3 regions of the Diaphorobacter limosus genome follow, and region 3 is predicted to be linked to each of the others. Evidence: predicted binding sites of a transcription regulator. Region 3 holds the regulator's gene; each other region holds the start of a gene.
What was found. The regulator HrcA, encoded in region 3, represses chaperone genes, less so after heat shock. The targets are predictions, from matches to a motif close to TTAGCACTCNNNNNNNNNGAGTGCTAA.
Positions count from the first base shown of each region.

Region 1: a site for HrcA is predicted at 3,421-3,447, ahead of groES (co-chaperone GroES). Genes of this name have one in related genera too.
Region 2: a site for HrcA is predicted at 2,561-2,587, ahead of rpoH (RNA polymerase sigma factor RpoH). Genes of this name have one in related genera too.

Region 1 covers NZ_CP136921.1:1,786,076-1,791,681, reverse strand. Annotated here, with positions in the region: gene P4826_RS08625 (Bug family tripartite tricarboxylate transporter substrate binding protein) at 1-96, opposite strand, end outside; gene P4826_RS08620 (LysR family transcriptional regulator) at 207-1,121, shown strand; gene groL (chaperonin GroEL) at 1,239-2,882, opposite strand; gene groES (co-chaperone GroES) at 3,048-3,338, opposite strand; gene P4826_RS08605 (ATP-binding protein) at 3,670-4,854, shown strand; gene P4826_RS08600 (DUF2304 domain-containing protein) at 5,248-5,606, shown strand, end outside.
Region 2 covers NZ_CP136921.1:1,811,014-1,816,619, forward strand. Annotated here, with positions in the region: gene cutA (divalent-cation tolerance protein CutA) at 1-78, opposite strand, end outside; gene P4826_RS08740 (ABC transporter substrate-binding protein) at 91-1,302, opposite strand; gene P4826_RS08745 (alcohol dehydrogenase) at 1,345-2,409, opposite strand; gene rpoH (RNA polymerase sigma factor RpoH) at 2,619-3,554, shown strand; gene P4826_RS08755 (Bug family tripartite tricarboxylate transporter substrate binding protein) at 3,634-4,641, shown strand; gene P4826_RS08760 (SCO family protein) at 4,649-5,260, opposite strand; gene cyoE (heme o synthase) at 5,270-5,606, opposite strand, start outside.
Region 3 covers NZ_CP136921.1:3,641,845-3,647,450, reverse strand. Annotated here, with positions in the region: gene P4826_RS17490 (roadblock/LC7 domain-containing protein) at 1-202, shown strand, start outside; gene P4826_RS17485 (hypothetical protein) at 312-671, shown strand; gene P4826_RS17480 (I78 family peptidase inhibitor) at 885-1,211, opposite strand; gene P4826_RS17475 (SPOR domain-containing protein) at 1,312-2,433, opposite strand; tRNA gene P4826_RS17470 (tRNA-Ile) at 2,525-2,601, opposite strand; gene hrcA (heat-inducible transcriptional repressor HrcA) at 2,636-3,640, opposite strand; gene P4826_RS17460 (NAD kinase) at 3,669-4,565, shown strand; gene recN (DNA repair protein RecN) at 4,568-5,606, shown strand, end outside.

The DNA.
Region 1 (5,606 bases), 1.9 Mb from region 3:
GGTCTGCGCCTGGGCGGCTGTCATGCCCAGCATGGGTGCGATGCAGGTCAGCAGGGCCAGGGCGGCGATGTGGCGGCGAATGCGTTGCATATTCATGTCTCCTATCGGTCTGTGGTTCGCGGTTCATTACCGTGATGCAAGCCAGTGTAGGAAGACAAGAAGCCACTGTCTAATATATATAACGTCTGTTTTTATTCGATAAGTATATGGATGAGCACCGCCTGAAATGCTTTGTCGCCGTCTACGAGCAGGGCAGCGTGTCTGCTGCCGCGACGCGATTGCACATGACCCAGCCGCCGCTGAGCATGCTGCTGCGCAAGCTGGAGGACGAACTGGGCGTGGGCCTGTTCGACCGCAGCGGGCACCGCCTGGCTCCCACGGCCACCGGCGAGCTGTTCTACCTGCGCGCCAAGGCGCTGCTGGCGCAGCTGCAGACCATGCGCCGCGAACTGCGCGAGGCCGAGCAGGGTGCGCGCGGCACGGTGCACATCGGCTGTGCCACGGCGGCCAGCCTGTTCGTCATGCCGGCGGTGATGGAGGACCTGGCTGCCTGTGGGCTGGACATCACGGTGGACGTGCAGGAGGGCGAGGCCGGCCACATGCTGCAGCGCCTGCGCGAGCGCGGCCTGGATCTGATCATCTCGCGCAGCGAGTACCGGGCGCCCGAGCTGGAGACGCACGCCATCATGGACGAGCCCCTGCATGTGGCCCTGCCCCCTGCCCACCCCCTGGCGGGCGGCGCGCGGGTGCGCCTGGCCGACCTGCGCCACGAGCGCTTTCTGCTGCACCGCTCGCCCCTGGGCACGGGCATTTCCGACATGGTGCTGCGTGCCTGCCAGCAGGCGGGCTTTGTGCCCAACGTGGTGTATTGGGGCGGCGAGACCCTGCCCATGCTCTTGATGGCGCAACGCGGCCTGGGCGTGGCGTTTGCGCCGCAGAGCTTCGGGCAACTGGCGGGCCAGGGGCTGCCGCGCCTGCTGCCGCTCGATGGCACCGAGCTGCGCACCCACTTGAACGTCGCCTGGCCACGCCAGCTTGGGCTGACGCCGGTGGCGGGCCGGGTGCGGGATCTGATCCTGGCGCGCTTTGCTGCCCGAGATCCCGATCCTGGAGCGGATTGACGCCGCAACAACCGGATCGGCCAAGGCCAAAAAAAAGCCCGCAGGCAAAACCTGCGGGCCTTGGTCGTGGTGCATGGCACCCCGCCGGTGAAGGGGGGCGCCAGCGGCCGGGGCTGCTTACATGCCCATGCCGCCCATGCCACCCATGCCGCCCATGTCGGGCATGCCGGCGGGGGCATCGTCCTTCGGAGCCTCGGCCACCATGGCCTCGGTCGTCAGCAGCAGCGAGGCCACGGAGGCGGCGTTCTGCAGCGCCGTGCGCGTCACCTTGGTGGGGTCCAGAATGCCCATCTCCAGCATGTCGCCGTAGCTGTCGTTGGCGGCGTTGAAGCCGTAGTTGCCCTTGCCGGCCAGCACGGCGTTGACCACCACCGAGGCTTCGCCGCCGGCGTTGTTGACGATCTCGCGCAGGGGGGCCTCGATGGCCTTCATGATCAGCTTCACGCCGGCGTCCTGGTCGGCGTTCTCACCCTTGACCTCGCCCACCGCTTGGCGGGCGCGCAGCAGGGCCACGCCGCCACCGGCCACGATGCCTTCTTCCACCGCAGCGCGCGTGGCGTGCAGGGCGTCTTCGACGCGGGCCTTCTTTTCCTTCATCTCGACCTCGGTGGCAGCGCCAACCTTGATCACGGCCACGCCGCCGGCCAGCTTGGCCACGCGCTCTTGCAGCTTCTCGCGGTCGTAGTCGCTGGTGGCTTCTTCGATCTGGATGCGGATCTGCTTGACGCGGGCCTGGATGTCGTCGGCATTGCCGGCGCCGTCGATGATGGTGGTGTTTTCCTTGCCCACTTCGATGGTCTTGGCCTGGCCCAGGTCGGCCAGCGTCACCTTCTCCAGGCTCAGGCCCACTTCTTCAGCGATGACCTTGCCGCCCGTCAGGATGGCGATGTCTTCGAGCATGGCCTTGCGGCGGTCGCCAAAGCCAGGCGCCTTGACGGCCACAACCTTCAGAATGCCGCGGATGGTGTTCACCACCAGCGTTGCCAGGGCTTCGCCCTCGACTTCTTCGGCAATGATGAGCAGCGGACGGCCGGCCTTGGCCACCGCTTCCAGCGTGGGCAGCAGGTCGCGGATGTTGCTGATCTTCTTGTCGAACAGCAGCACGAAGGGGTTGTCCAGCAGGGCAACTTGCTTCTCGGGGTTGTTGATGAAGTAGGGCGACAGGTAGCCGCGGTCAAACTGCATACCTTCAACCACGTCCAGCTCGTTGTTCAGGCTCTTGCCGTCTTCGACGGTGATCACGCCTTCCTTGCCGACCTTGTCCATGGCGTTGGCGATGATTTCACCGATGCTGGAGTCAGAGTTGGCCGAGATGGAGCCGACCTGGGCGATTTCCTTGCTGGTCGTGGTGGCCTTGGAGGCCTTCTTCAGCTCTTCCACCAGGGCGGCCACGGCCTTGTCGATGCCGCGCTTCAGATCCATGGGGTTCAGGCCGGCGGCCACGTACTTGCTGCCTTCGCGCACGATGGCCTGGGCCAGCACGGTGGCGGTGGTGGTGCCGTCACCGGCGTTGTCGCTGGTCTTGGAAGCCACTTCCTTGACGAGCTGGGCGCCCATGTTCTGGATCTTGTCCTTGAGCTCGATCTCCTTGGCCACGGACACGCCGTCCTTGGTCACGGTGGGGGCGCCGAAGGAGCGCTCCAGCACCACGTTGCGGCCCTTGGGGCCCAGGGTGACCTTGACCGCGTTGGCCAGGATGTTCACGCCTTCAACCATGCGGGCGCGGGCTTCGCCGCCGAAAACTACGTCTTTTGCTGCCATGTTTGGCTCCTACAAATATGAGTGAAAAATGCTGCTAGCGCTTACCCATCAAGCGCTGACAGCTATCAAAAGTAATCCAACTGTTTCTGTCTACGGCCGGGCCTTTGGCCCTTGACTTGGCTGCGCCAAGTCAGCCTGCGACGAAAGTGCTTGCCCGTTGGGCAATCACTTTTCGATGACCGCAAACAGGTCGTCTTCCTTCATGACCAGCAGCTCGTCGCCATCGACCTTCACGGTCTGGCCGCTGTACTTGCCGAACAGCACGCGGTCGCCCACCTTCACGCTCATGGCAATGCGGTCGCCGTCCTCGTCATGCTTGCCCGGGCCCACGGCTAGCACCTCGCCCTGGTCGGGCTTCTCGGCGGCGTTGTCGGGAATGACGATGCCCGAGGCAGTCTTGGTTTCGTTTTCAAGGCGCTTGACGATCACGCGATCGTTCAGAGGACGAAGGTTCATAGCATCTCCTGGAGATTCACAGACAGGTTGAAAGGCAAAGGCAGCCTGAAACCGGCTGCCCTGGGGAACAGGTGGGGTGTTGTTAGCACTCAACCCCAACGAGTGCTAATAATAAGGGCGATTGGCCCGGTTTCAAGAGGCCGGGCCCAGAAAGTGCAGGGGTTTTTGCTGCTGTGGCGCCAGGTACTTGGTTCGATGGGTTACATCGGCATGCCGATGTCAGGCTGGCGCGCCAAACAAACTCTTCAGGGCTGCACCAAGGCAGGAAATTATCGTAATTTATCCAAAATTAGATAAACTATCTTTTGAAAGATAATTTTGGATAGTCCCCATGATCGCCTTCAAACGCACCGCCCTGGCGCAAGAACTGGTGGCCGCTCTTCAAGGCAAGGCCTTGCTGGGCGATGCCCACAACGGGCTGTTTCTGGCCGCGCCGCGTCGCACCGGCAAATCCACCTTCCTTCAAGGAGACCTGAGCCCGGCTTTGCAGGCCGCTGGCGTGGTGGTGGTCTATGTGGATCTTTGGGCCGATGTGCGGCGCGACCCGGGCGGTCTGATAGCCGGTGCCATTGCCCGCGCGCTGGAACCTCACTTGGGCCTTGTGGCCCGCGCCGCAAAAAATGCAGGGCTGGACAAGGTGAAGTTGGGCGGACTGGAGGTGGACGCCAGCAAAATCGGCAAGGTGGACGGCCTGACCCTGAACGAAGCGCTGCGCCTGCTGCACGAAAGTGCCGGAAAACCCGTGGCGCTGATCATCGACGAAGCACAGCATGCGCTGATCAGCGAAGCCGGTGAGACCGCCATGACGGCGCTGAAATCGGCGCGCGACCAACTCAATCGGCCGGGGGAGGTGAACCTCATGCTCGTCATGTCGGGCTCTGACCGCGACAAGTTGCTGCGCCTGGTCAACACGGCGGCGGCGCCGTTTTATGGTTCCCAAATCCAGCGCATGCCGCCGCTAGGCCCTGACTTCATCGGCCATGTCGCCGGCTTGATCGAAGCGCAGCGCCCGTCATTGCAGCCAGTCGATCTAGCCCTGCTGCTGCAGGCCTTTGAAATCTTTGGCTACCGCCCGCAGTTTTTCATGGCAGCGCTGGGGCAGGTGCTGAGCCCCTTGGCCGACGTGGCCGGACGCTTTGAACCCGCCCTTCTGGAAGCAGCATGGCGGCAACAAGCGCAAGACGAGGCGCAGATGGCATCTGACTACCTGGGTCTTAAGCCCACCGAACAGGCGGTTCTGTGGCGCATGCTGGAACAGGGCCCGCGCTACCGCCCCTACGACGCCGAGGCACTGCACTTCTACCGAGACAAAACCGGTCGCCCGGTGAGCGTGACGCAGGCGCAAAAGGCGCTGGAGGCACTTCGCCAGCGCATGCCAGCCCTGGTGTGGAAGTCGGCGCGTGGTGAGTACGCGTTGGAAGATGCAGCCATGCATCGCTGGTTCGATCACCTGGCAGCCGCCGGCAAATGGCCTCCAAGTGCGCCACAGGGGCAACTTCCATTTGATGACGATTGAGCCAGAGGCTGAAGTGAAACTGTCTTTCGTCACCCCCACCTTTGCATCGTGATCCCGCGCAGGCGGGAATCCAGTGCTCCTCGCTGCCATTCTGGATTTCGGCCTGCGCGGGAATGACAGCGGTCGTGCAGTCGTAGCGCCCAGGTTTCGTGCGATGCAGGTAGTGCACAGCGCTATGGAAAATTGAGAGGGACGGGTCGTGCTCCAAAGCCCCACCAAACCGCCACCCATCGCAACGCAACCTGCGCAATAGCCCCACCCTAGGGCATTCCCTTACAATCCCCGCACCATGCGCGACCGCCCCAGGCGCCAGCGCAAGGCAATGACCACAGGCCAGGCACGCGCCCGTCTTCCATTGCCCCTCACCCTCCAAACCCCAAAGGAACCACCTCCATGGCTCCCATGCAGGTCACAACTGCATTCATGGGGATCAGCCTGGCAGTGCTGATCCTGTACCTGATACGCCGCGATCACCTGTACCTGATGCACGGCCTGTTCTGGGTGCTGGTAGCCGCCGCCGCCGCCGCGCTGGGCGCCTGGCCCGGCCTGATTGACCGGCTGGCACGTTGGGCAGGCATCAGTTATCCGCCAGCACTTCTGTTGTTGCTGGCCTGCATGGTGCTGCTGATCAAGGCGCTGCATGCAGACATGGTCAACACCCGTATAGAGCGAGACGTGCGCCGTCTGAACCAGCGGCTGGCCTTGTTTGAAGCTGATCTGGAGACTCTGCGCCAGACCAGCGAAACGGACTC
Region 2 (5,606 bases), 1.8 Mb from region 3:
GGCCGCCAGGCGCTGCGCGTCGGCCGCGCTGGCCACGGTGGTGGTCACGACGGCAAGCGGGTGTGCGGCGCCTGGCATGGGTTCACCGGCTTATTTCTTGACCAGGTAGCAGCTGCTCTTGGCCAGCGGCTGGAAGGCCTTTTCGCCGGCAATGGTGTCCAGCACCTTGTAGTAGTCCCATGGGCCCTTGGACTCCTTGGGCGACTTGACCTGCACCAGGAACATGTCGTGCACCATGCGGCCGTCTTCGCGCACATAGCCGTTTTGCGAGAAGACGTCGTTGATCTTCATCTTCTTCATCTGGCCGGCCACCGCCAGGCCGTCGTCGGTCTGGGCCTGCTCCACGGCCTTCAGGTAGGTGGTCACGGCCGAGTAGATGCTGGCCTGGTTCATGGAGGGCATTTTCTTCATGCGCGCCTGGTATTTTTGCGCCCAGGCGCGTGACTCATCATTGCGATCCCAGTAATACGCCGTGGCAAACACCAGGCCCTGGCCCTGCTCCAGCCCCAGGCCATGGACGTCGTTGATGTACATCAGTTGCGGCACGATGGTGGTCGTCTTGTTCATGCCGAACTCGCGCGCGCCCTTGATGGTGTTGATGGAATCGTTCGTGGCATTGGCCAGGGCCACCACCTGGGCCTTCGATGCCTGGGCCTGCATCAGAAAGGACGAGAAATCACCGGCGTTGAACGGGTGGTAGACCGTGCCCAGCACACGGCCCCCGCCCTCCTTGACGAAGTTGGTGATGATCTCCGAGGTCACCTTGCCGTAGGAGTAGTCCACCGCGATGATGAACCAGTCCTTCTTGCCCTGCTTGAGCACCGCGTCCACGGCGGCGCTGGCAATCGAGTACGAATCCACCGTGTAGTGGATCGCCGTGGGGGCGCAAAACTCGTTCGTCAGCGCGTTCGACAGGGCTCCCGTGGCAATGGCGATCTTGTTGCGCTCCTTGGCCAGAACGTTCACGGCCGAGGCGATGGCCGAGTTGTTCAGGTCGATGATCATGTCCACGCCCTCGGCGTCCCACCATTGGCGCGCCTTGGCGCCGCCGATGTCGGCCTTGTTCTGGTGGTCGGCAAACACCACCTCCACCGGCTTGCCGAGCACCTTGGCGCCAAAGTCCTCCACGGCCATCCGCGCGGCCTCCACCGAACCGCGGCCGCCCGAGTCGGAGTACTGGCCCGACATGTCGCTCAGCACGCCAATCCTGACCCTGTCGTCGGAAATACCAGCGGCATTTGCGCCAAATACCATCAAAATCCAGGTAGTTGTTGCGGCTACAGCTATATTTTTTGAAATCATCCAGGTCTCCTTTGTTGTCGTTTGCAATGGCCAGGCAAGGTTTCAGGCGCCCTCTGGCGTCAGAATCTGCCGCCCCACGGCCTTGCCCTCTTCCAGCGCCACCAGGGCCGTGAAGGCCTTGCTGAAGTGCATGCAGGTGGTGGGCACGCTCTGCAATTGCTTGTCCTTGACCAGCTGCATCAGCTCCTGCAGCTCGCGCAGGTTGCCCACGTAGGTGCCCTGGTAGGTGATGGCGCGCAGGGCCATCGACGGCGTGGGCAGGTCGATATGACCGCCAAACAGGCCGATCTGTACCAGCTGCCCCCCCTTGGTCAGCATGTCGATGCCGGCCTGCACCGTCTGGCTGGAGCCCACACAGTCGATGACGGCCCAGACGGCGCCACCGGCGGCCTGGCGCACCTGGGCCAGATAGCCGTCCTGCCGGGGGTTGAACACGGCCAGGGCGCCGGCCTGCATGGCTGCGGCATGCTTGGTCTCGTCGGGCTCGATAACGATCACGCCGGTACTGCCCATGGCCTTGGCAAGGCCGATGGCCATCAAGCCCAGGCCGCCAGCGCCAATGAGGACGAGCTTTTCATCGCGCAGCACCTGGGGCGGGATTTTCTTCAACGCGCTGTAGGTGGTCAGGCCCGAGCACGCATAGGGCGCGGCCTGCACCGGCGGCATGTCGCCAATGTCCACCAGGTAGCGCGCGTGCGACACCAGCACATGGTCGGCATAGCCGCCGGGCTGGAACACTCCCATGGACTTGCCGGCCAGGCACAGGTTTTCGTCGCCACGCTTGCATACGCTGCACTCGCCGCAGCCATGCCAGGGGAAGACCACGTAGCGCTTGCCGACGGTGACCCCCTGCACGGCGTCGCCCACGGCGATGACCTCGCCAGCGATCTCGTGGCCCATGGTCAGCGGCAGCTTCAGGCCACGGTCGGCCATGGACAGCTTCTTGCCATGGCCCAGGTCGTAGGAGCCATGCCAGATGTGCAGGTCGGAATGGCACACACCCGCGGCCTCGATGCGCACCAGCACCTGGTCGCCCACCGGCCGGGGCGTGGCACGCTCGCTCTTGACCAGGGGCTGGCCGCACTCGATCACGTCATAGCTGATCATCTTGTCTCCTTTGGTTGTCATAAGGGGCTAACGGCACAGTTTATGGCCGTGAAAGCAGGTTGCACCGCCACCAGTCACGTCCGCGACACGGGACATTCCCCCATGACAAGCGACGCGAGATCTTTCCCATACAGGCCGTGGAACTTTGGCTTTAGCACTCGATCACAGAGAGTGCTAACATGAACCCCATGCAAGAAAGGACTTCTGATATGGCTCTCCAGTCTGCATCCGCCGTGACGACCCTGGCACCCGCGAACCCGTGGGCGCTGGTGCCACCGCTGGGCAATCTGGATGCGTATATCTCCGCCGTCAACCGCCTGCCGCTGTTGACGCTCGAAGAAGAGCAGCGCTTTACACGCCAGCTCAAGGACGACAACGATGTCGAGGCTGCCGGGCGCCTGGTGATGTCGCACCTGCGGCTGGTGGTATCTATCTCGCGCCAGTACCTGGGCTATGGCCTGCCGCATGGCGACCTGATCCAGGAGGGCAACGTGGGCCTGATGAAGGCCGTCAAGCGCTTCGACCCCGACCAGGGCGTGCGCCTGGTGAGCTACGCCATGCACTGGATCAAGGCCGAGATCCACGAGTACATCCTGAAGAACTGGCGCATGGTCAAGGTGGCGACCACCAAGGCCCAGCGCAAGCTGTTCTTCAACCTGCGCTCCATGAAGCATGGCTTCAAGGCCGACGCCATTGACGCCGACACGCACCGCGAGACCCTGTCCGAGCACGAGATTGATCTGGTGGCCGAGCAGCTCAACGTCAAGCGCGAAGAGGTGATCGAGATGGAAACGCGCATGGCCGGCGGCGATGTGCTGCTCGATCCCGCACCCAGTGACGACGGCGAGCAGGCCTTTGGCCCCATTGCCTACCTGGCCGACGCGGCCCATGAACCCACGGCCATGATCGAGTCGCGCCAGCGCGACCAGCTGGCCACCGACGGCATTGCCACTGCGCTTGCAAGCCTGGACGCGCGCAGCCGCCGCATCGTCGAGCAGCGCTGGCTGCAGGTGAACGACGATGGCTCTGGCGGCATGACGCTGCACGAACTGGCCGCCGAATACGGCGTGAGCGCCGAGCGCATCCGCCAGATCGAGGTGGCGGCGATGAAGAAGATGAAGCAGGCGCTGGTCGAATACGCCTGAGCAACTTGCCGCCACGGCAGATAATCCAGGCGCGCGGCCCACACGGGCCGCGCGCTTTTGTTGTTCCAGGAGTATTCCCATGTTTCGCTACTACTCCACCCGCCGCAACCTGCTGGCACTGGCTCTGGCGACGGTCTGCGGCTCCGCCGGGGCCGCCGACAAGGGCGCTGCGCCGGAAATGCCCTCCTGGCCTACCAAGCCCCTGCGCATCGTCGTGGGCTTTCCGCCGGGCTCCTCGCCCGACCTGACGGCGCGCACCTTCGCCGAGCCGCTGGCCCAGGCCCTGGGCCAGCCGGTGATCGTGGAGAACAAGGTGGGCGCGGGCGGCAACATTGGGGCAGACGCCGTGGCCAGGGCGCGCGATGGCCACACCATAGGCCTGTTCATCAACGGCAACCTAACGATTGCCAGGCTGCTCAACCCGCGCCTGCCCTACGACCCCGACAAGGATCTGGCGCCGCTGTCGCTGGTTGGCGTGTCGCCGCTGGTGCTGGCGGCGCCCGTGGGCCTGGGGGATGCGACCAGCGACGCGCGCGCGTTCCTGCAGGCCGCGCGCCAGGCCGGCAACCGCTGGAGCTATGGCACGCCGGGCGTGGGCACGGTGGGCCATCTGGGCACCGAGCTGCTCAAGGCGCGCACCGGCATGGCGCCGGTGCATATCCCCTACCCCGGCTACCCGCAGGTGGCGACCGCCATGCTGGGCGGTCAGTTGCAGATGGCACTGCTGCCACCGGCCCTGGCGCAGGCCCAGGAGCGCGCCGGCAAGCTGCGCCTGCTGGGCGTGACCTCGGCCGGGCGCAGCGCGCTGGTGCCCCATGTGCCCAGCCTGGCCGAGGCCGGGGTGCGCGACTTTCAGCTGGAAATCTGGAACGCCTTTGCCGCTCCGGCCGCCATGCCGGCGCCGGTGCGCGCACGGCTGTCCGCCTTGATCAGCGAGATCGCGCGCAGCCCCGAGGTGCGGGCCAAGCTGTTCCAGCAGGGCTGGCAGGCCGTGGGTTCATCCAGCGAAGGGCTGGCCAACCGCATGCGTGCCGACACGGCCGCCATGGGCCGCGTGATCCGCGAGCAGGCCATCCGGGCGGAATAGGCGCGGGTCAGCGCCCTTCATCGAGCAGCGCGCGCACGTCCGCGGCCAGGCTTTGCGCACCTGCGCCGTAGCGGTGGTAGACACGCAAGCGGCCCTTGGTGTCGTAGACATAGCTGCCAGCCGAATGGTCCATGGTGTAGCTCGTCGGTGTCTGGCCATCCACGCGCTTGAAGTAGATCTTGAAGTCCTTGGCCACGGCCACCAGCTGCTCGGGCGTGCCACGCAGGGCGATGAAGCTGGGGTCGAAACTGGCCATGTAACCCTTGAGCATCTCGGGCGTGTCGCGCTCGGGATCGACGGTGACGAAGATGCCCTGCAGCTTGTCGCCGTCGGCGCCCAGCGAGCGCTTGACCTCGGCGAGCTCCGACATCGAGGTCGGGCACACATCCGGACATTGGGTGTAGCCAAAGAACACCACCACCACCTTGCCGGCAAAGTCCTTGATGCTGCGCTCCTTGCCGAACTGATCGGTCAGCGGCAGGTCGCGCCCGTACTCGGCGCCCGTCAGATCCACGCCCTGGAACTTGGGGCCCTTTGGAGAACAAGCAGAAAAAATGCCTGCGGCGCCCACCCATAAAGCGCCGATAGCTATCTTTTTAAGAGTATTACGTTTCAACATGGTTGGAAATCAAAACACATAGTGATCCACCAGCAGCGCTGCAAACAGCAGGCTCAGGTGGACCAGGGAGAAGCGGAAGGTCTTGCGCGCCAGCGCATCCGAATAGTCGCGCCACAGCCAGTAGCCGTACAGGCAAAAGCCCGTGCCCAGCAGCACGGCGGCGGCCAGGTAGATCCAGGAGCTCATGCCATAGACAAAGGGCATGAGGCAGCCGGCAAACAGGATCAGCGTGTACAAGAACACCTGCAGCCGCGTGTATTCGCTGCCATGCGTGACCGGCAGCATGGGCAGGCCGGACTTGCGGTAGTCCTCCACGCGGTACAGGGCCAGGGCCCAGAAATGCGGC
Region 3 (5,606 bases):
ATCCGGCCGGTTGGCCGAACATTTCGAGGTTCTTGGCGATCTCCGCGCCTCGGTGATGATGCACGCCCGCGGGCGCATCACGCTGCTGCCTTGCGGCAACGGCATGCTGCTGGTGGCGCTGACGCGCGCCAAGTCCGAGCTGGACTGGATCCTGTGGCAAGACAAGGCCCGGCAACTGGCCGAGTTGGTGAATCGCTTGTGATGCAAGCCCATCCCATTTTCTTGTCTGGCGACGCGATGAGGTGCGTGGCGCGCCGCCGGCTCAATGCATCTCACGCCCATCCTCACAACCCTTCGAATTGGAAATGCCCATGGCAAACATCAAGCAAACCCTGGACGAACTCATGACCCTCGACGGCGCGATGTGCGCCTCGGTGGTCGACTCAAGCTCCGGCATGATGTTGGGCTCGATCGGCAGCGGCCTTGATCTGGAGGTGGCCGCCGCCGGCAACACCGAAGTCATCCGCGCCAAGGCCAAGACCATGCGCGCGCTGGGCCTGAACGACGTGATCGAGGACGTTCTGATCACGCTGGGTAAGCAATACCACATCATTCGCCCCTCGGCGCGCAAGGATGGCGTGTTCATCTACCTGGTGATGGACAAGCAGCGCGGCAACCTGGCCATGGCCCGCCGCAAGGTGCAGGACGTGGACAAAGAGTTGAACTTCTGATTGACCCAAAAGAGGTCTCGCCCAAACAGAAGCCCCGGCCACGCCCTAGTGCAGTGTTGGACGCTTGATGGAACCAATAAAACCGATGGATTTTGGGTCTGGGCTAGGCGCAAACCGGAGCGATAGCCGTAGCTATCGCGAGGATGTGCAACGCCGCCCAGGCCGAAAAGGCGCGGTTTTATGTTCCAGATAGCGTCGAACACTGCACTAGTATCAACCGCAGCGCACGGCCGTAATCGTGCCGTTGCCATCCACCTCCAGGTTCAACCTCTGGGCATCAAACGCCTGAGCCGCTGTCCCCGGATGCACCACGCGCGCCATGCGCGCGCCAGACCGCACGCGCGCCTCTTCCACCACCCTGGCCGTGCCGCTTTTGCCCACGGCCCACTGCGCTGCCTGGACATTGCAGGTGCCCCCCACGGGCGCGGTGCTGGCGCCAATGGGCACCGGTGCACTGGCCGGCCCGAGTTGCGAACACCCGCCCAGCAGCCACACAGCCACCAGGCCCGTCAGCCAGGCAATGCGCAATGAATTCCACATGTTCAGTCCTTCCAGAAAAAAGAAACCCCCATACCCCAGGTGACGCGCCCGGCGCAGCACTGCCGCTGTTGTTCCAATCCCTGTTCAAGCCCGAGCGCAGTCACTGCGCGGCCGCCACGGCATCGAGCCCCAGCGCACGCACACGCGCCGCAGCCTGATTGGCCTGCGCGGCCGAGGTAAACGGCCCCACGCGCACACGCTGCAAGCGGCTGCCGTCGGCCCGCACCAGCGGGTCGATGGTGGCCGACAAGCCCGCCTGCCGCAAGCGCAGGTAGGCGCGGCGCGCGTTTTCAGCGTCGGCAAACAGCCCCACGTTGACATACAGCCGCCGCTGCGCCCTGCTGGCAGGCGCGCGCTCTTCGACTGGTGCGACGGCTTGGGCACGCGGCTCGGACGTGGCTTGCGGCGCAGCGGCAACAGGTGCGGATTCCGGCACCGCTTGCGCCGATGGCGGCCGTGCGGCCGGCGTCCGAACAACGGCCGCGGGCCATGGATCAGGCTCCGCCATGCCGGGTTCTCCGGCCGGATCGGGCAAGGACTCCATCACCGCAGCCGATGGCAGCGCCGGCTGCGAGGGTTGCGGCACCGACTCGGGCCTGGCCGTCGCCACGACCGTCACGGCCACCGCGTCTTGCACCGGTTGGGCCGTCACACGGCCCGCAAACGTCCACCACGCGGCAACAACGACCAGCACCAGCCCTGCCGCCGCTGACGCCACCAACCACCAAAGCCTGCGCCAGCTGGCAGCCTGGCGCTGCAGCAAGGCCACGGCCTCGCGCATGTTGGGCGCGGCAGACACGGCGGCGGTCATGCGCCTGTGCACGTCGGCATGCACCAGTGCGTCGCCATACAAGCCCAGCCCGGCGCCCAGCATCAGCAAGCCCGCCAGGGCCACGCCGCCCAGCATGGGCAGGGGCACGGCCAGCCATCGATGCCCGGCCCACAGCAGCAACGCGCCCGCCACCAGACCCAGCGCCAGCACCAACGCATGGCGCCACAGCCGCCTGAAAACCAGCCATCCCAGCGGGCACAGGGCCGCCGCCAGATTCCACCCGGGCAGCACCCGCCCCACCCCATCGAAGCGTTCAAACGCTGCCAGGTAGTGATCAGGATTCACTGCGCCCAGCGCTGCACGATACAGCGCCGGTGCGACGCTGGTGTACTGCGCGGCCGCGCCAGCCTGTTCGGCGGCATGTGCGGCATAGGCGGTGTGGCTTGGCATGCGCGCGATTCTGGCATGCAGGCCATGCGCCCGCCCAGGAGCAAAAAAGCAAAAACCCGCCACAAACGAAGTCGTGGCGGGTTTTCTGGACTGGTAGGGCGTGTAGGACTTGAACCTACGACCAAAGGATTATGAGTCCTCTGCTCTAACCAACTGAGCTAACGCCCCAGGGTGCGCAAGACGCAATCGCGCATTGTAGTGGCTACTTGTGGTGGCTCAGAGCGTTGGAGACCAGTTTGGAGGTGATGTCCACGATCTGGATCATGCGGTCGTAGGGCATGCGCGTGGGGCCTATCACGCCCAGGGTGCCGACCACCTGGCCATCGACCTCATAGGGTGCGCTAACCACGGACAGCTCTTCAAATGGCACGACCTGACTTTCGCCGCCGATGAAGATGCGCACACCCTCGGCGCGGCTGGAGATATCGAGCAGGCGCAGGATCTGGGTTTTTTGCTCGAACAGGTCGAAGGCGCGCCGCAGATGGCCCATGTCGCCAGAAAAATCACTCACCGCCAGCAGGTTGCGCTCGCCCGAGAACACCACCTCGTCCTGCGATTCCGACATGGCCTGCGAGCCCACGTTCACGGCCGCCTGCATCAGTGTGGCGATCTCGCCGCGCAGCTTGTCCACCTCAAGCTTCAGGCGCTCGCGCACCTGCTCCATGGTCAGGCCGGCGTAGTGGGCGTTCAGGAAGTTGGCCGCCTCCACCAGTTGCGACGGGGTGTAGTCGGCCTCGGTGAAGATCACCCGGTTTTGCACGTCGCCATCGGGCGAGACGATGATCACCAACAGGCGGCGCTCGGACAGGCGCAGAAACTCGATATGCCGAAACACCGAGGCGCGGCGCGGCGCCATGACCACACCGACGAACTGCGACAGGTTGGACAGCAGCTGCGCCGCGTTGGCGATCACCTTTTGCGGCTGTTCGGGCATGAGCTGCAGGGCCGGCAGCTGCTCCTGCTGCACGGTGAGCATGGTGTCGACGAACAGGCGGTAGCCGCGCGCCGTGGGAATGCGCCCGGCGGAGGTGTGGGGGCTGGCGATCAGGCCCAACTCCTCCAGGTCGGCCATCACGTTGCGTATGGTGGCGGGTGACAATTCCAGGCCCGATGCCCGCGACAGGGTTCTGGAACCCACCGGCTGCCCATCGGCGATGTAGCGTTCCACCAGCGCCTTGAGTAACAACTTGGAGCGGTCGTCGAGCATCGGCTCATTTTAATGATGTAATTTCCGCATGAAGCCCATCTTCCGCCGTGTCGCAGTCATAGGCAAATACCGAGAGCCCGTTGCCGGCGCGCCGCCGGCAAGCTCGCGGCAGATCATCGAGGGCATTGCCCGCCTGATCATCCAGGAGGGCGGCGAGGCCACGCTGGAGGCCGAAACCGCAGCCACCCTGGGCATCACCGGCTACCCGCAGCTGGATGTGGACGCCATTGGCGGGCATTGCGACCTGTGCGTGGTGGTGGGTGGTGATGGCACCATGCTGGGCGTGGGCCGGCGGCTGGCCGCCTATGGCACGCCGCTGGTGGGCATCAACAAGGGGCGCCTGGGCTTCATCACCGACATTCCGCTGCAAAGCTACGAGACCTCGCTGACCGCCATACTGCACGGCGAGTACGAGGAGGACGTGCGCCCGCTGATGCAGGCCCGCGTGGTGCGCGGCGGCGAATGCGTTTTCGAGGCGCTGGCGCTCAACGACGTGGTCGTCAACCGCGGCTCCACCGCCGGCATGGTGGAGCTGCGCATCGAGGTGGACGGGGTGTTCGTCTCCAACCAGCGCGCCGATGGCCTGATCGTCGCCTCGCCCACGGGCTCCACGGCCTACTCGCTGTCGGCGGGCGGGCCGATGCTGCACCCCTCCATCCCCGGCTGGGTGCTGGTGCCGATTGCGCCGCACACGCTGTCCAACCGCCCCATCGTGCTGTCCGACTCCTCCGAGATCGCCATCGAGGTGGCCGGCGGGCGCGGCATCAGCGCCAACTTCGACATGCAGTCGCTGGCCTCGCTGCAGCGCGGCGATCGGGTGCTGGTGCGCCGCTCGGCGCATCGCGTGTGCTTTTTGCACCCGCGCGGCTGGAGCTACTTTTCCACCCTGCGCAAGAAGCTGCGCTGGAACGAGGGAGGCTCCTGAACATGGCCTTGAGGCGCATCGCGCTGCGCGACTTCGTCATCGTGCAGGCGCTGGATCTGGATCTGCAAGCGGGCTTCACCGTGCTCACCGGCGAGACCGGCGCGGGCAAGTCCATCCTGATTGACGCACTGCAGCTGCTGCTGGGCGCACGCGCCGACAGCGGCGTGATCCGCGAAGGGGCAGAGCGCACCGACATCAGCGCCGAGTTCGACATCGGCCCCGCAGCACTGACCGACTGGCTCGATGAGGCCGGCTTCCCGCACGACGAGCTGCTGCTGCGCCGCACCATAGACCTGCAGGGCAAGAGCCGCGCCTGGATCAACGGCCTGCCGGCCACGGCCACGCAGATGCGCGCCCTGGGCGAGCATCTGCTGGACATACACGGCCAGCATGCCTGGCAAAGCCTGACGCGGCCGGACGCCGTGCGCGGCCTGCTCGACGCCTATGCCGGCGTGCAGGCGCAGCCCCTGGCCGCTCTGTGGCAGACCTGGCGCGAGGCGCAGAAGGCCCTGCTCCATGCCCGCGCCGCACAGGACACGCTGCAGCAGGAGCGCGAACGCCTGCAGTGGCAGATCACCGAGGTGGACAAGCTGGCGCCGAGCGACGATGAATGGGACGAGCTCAACGCCCGGCACGCACGCCTGTCCAACGCCCAGGCCCTGCTGGACAACGCCCAGGGCGCCCTGGGCGCGCTGCAGGGCGACGACGCCGGCGGCGCGCTGAGCGCGCTGGCCCAGGCGCAGCATCTGCTGCAGGACTACGAACATGTGGACGCATCATTTCGCGCCTTCAACGAGGTGCTGAGCGCCTGCATCGCCCAGGCCGGCGACGTGGCGCATTCGCTGCAGGCCTACCTGCGCCACGCCGAGCCCGACCCCGAGCTGCTGGAGCAGCTCGATGCACGCCTGGCGCAATGGATGCAGCTGGCACGCCGCTACAAGCGCCAGCCGCCCGAGCTGCCGGCGCTGCTGGCGGGCTGGAAGGAGGCGCTGCGCCAACTCGACAGCGCCACCGACCTGGCGGCGCTGGAGGCGGCCGAGC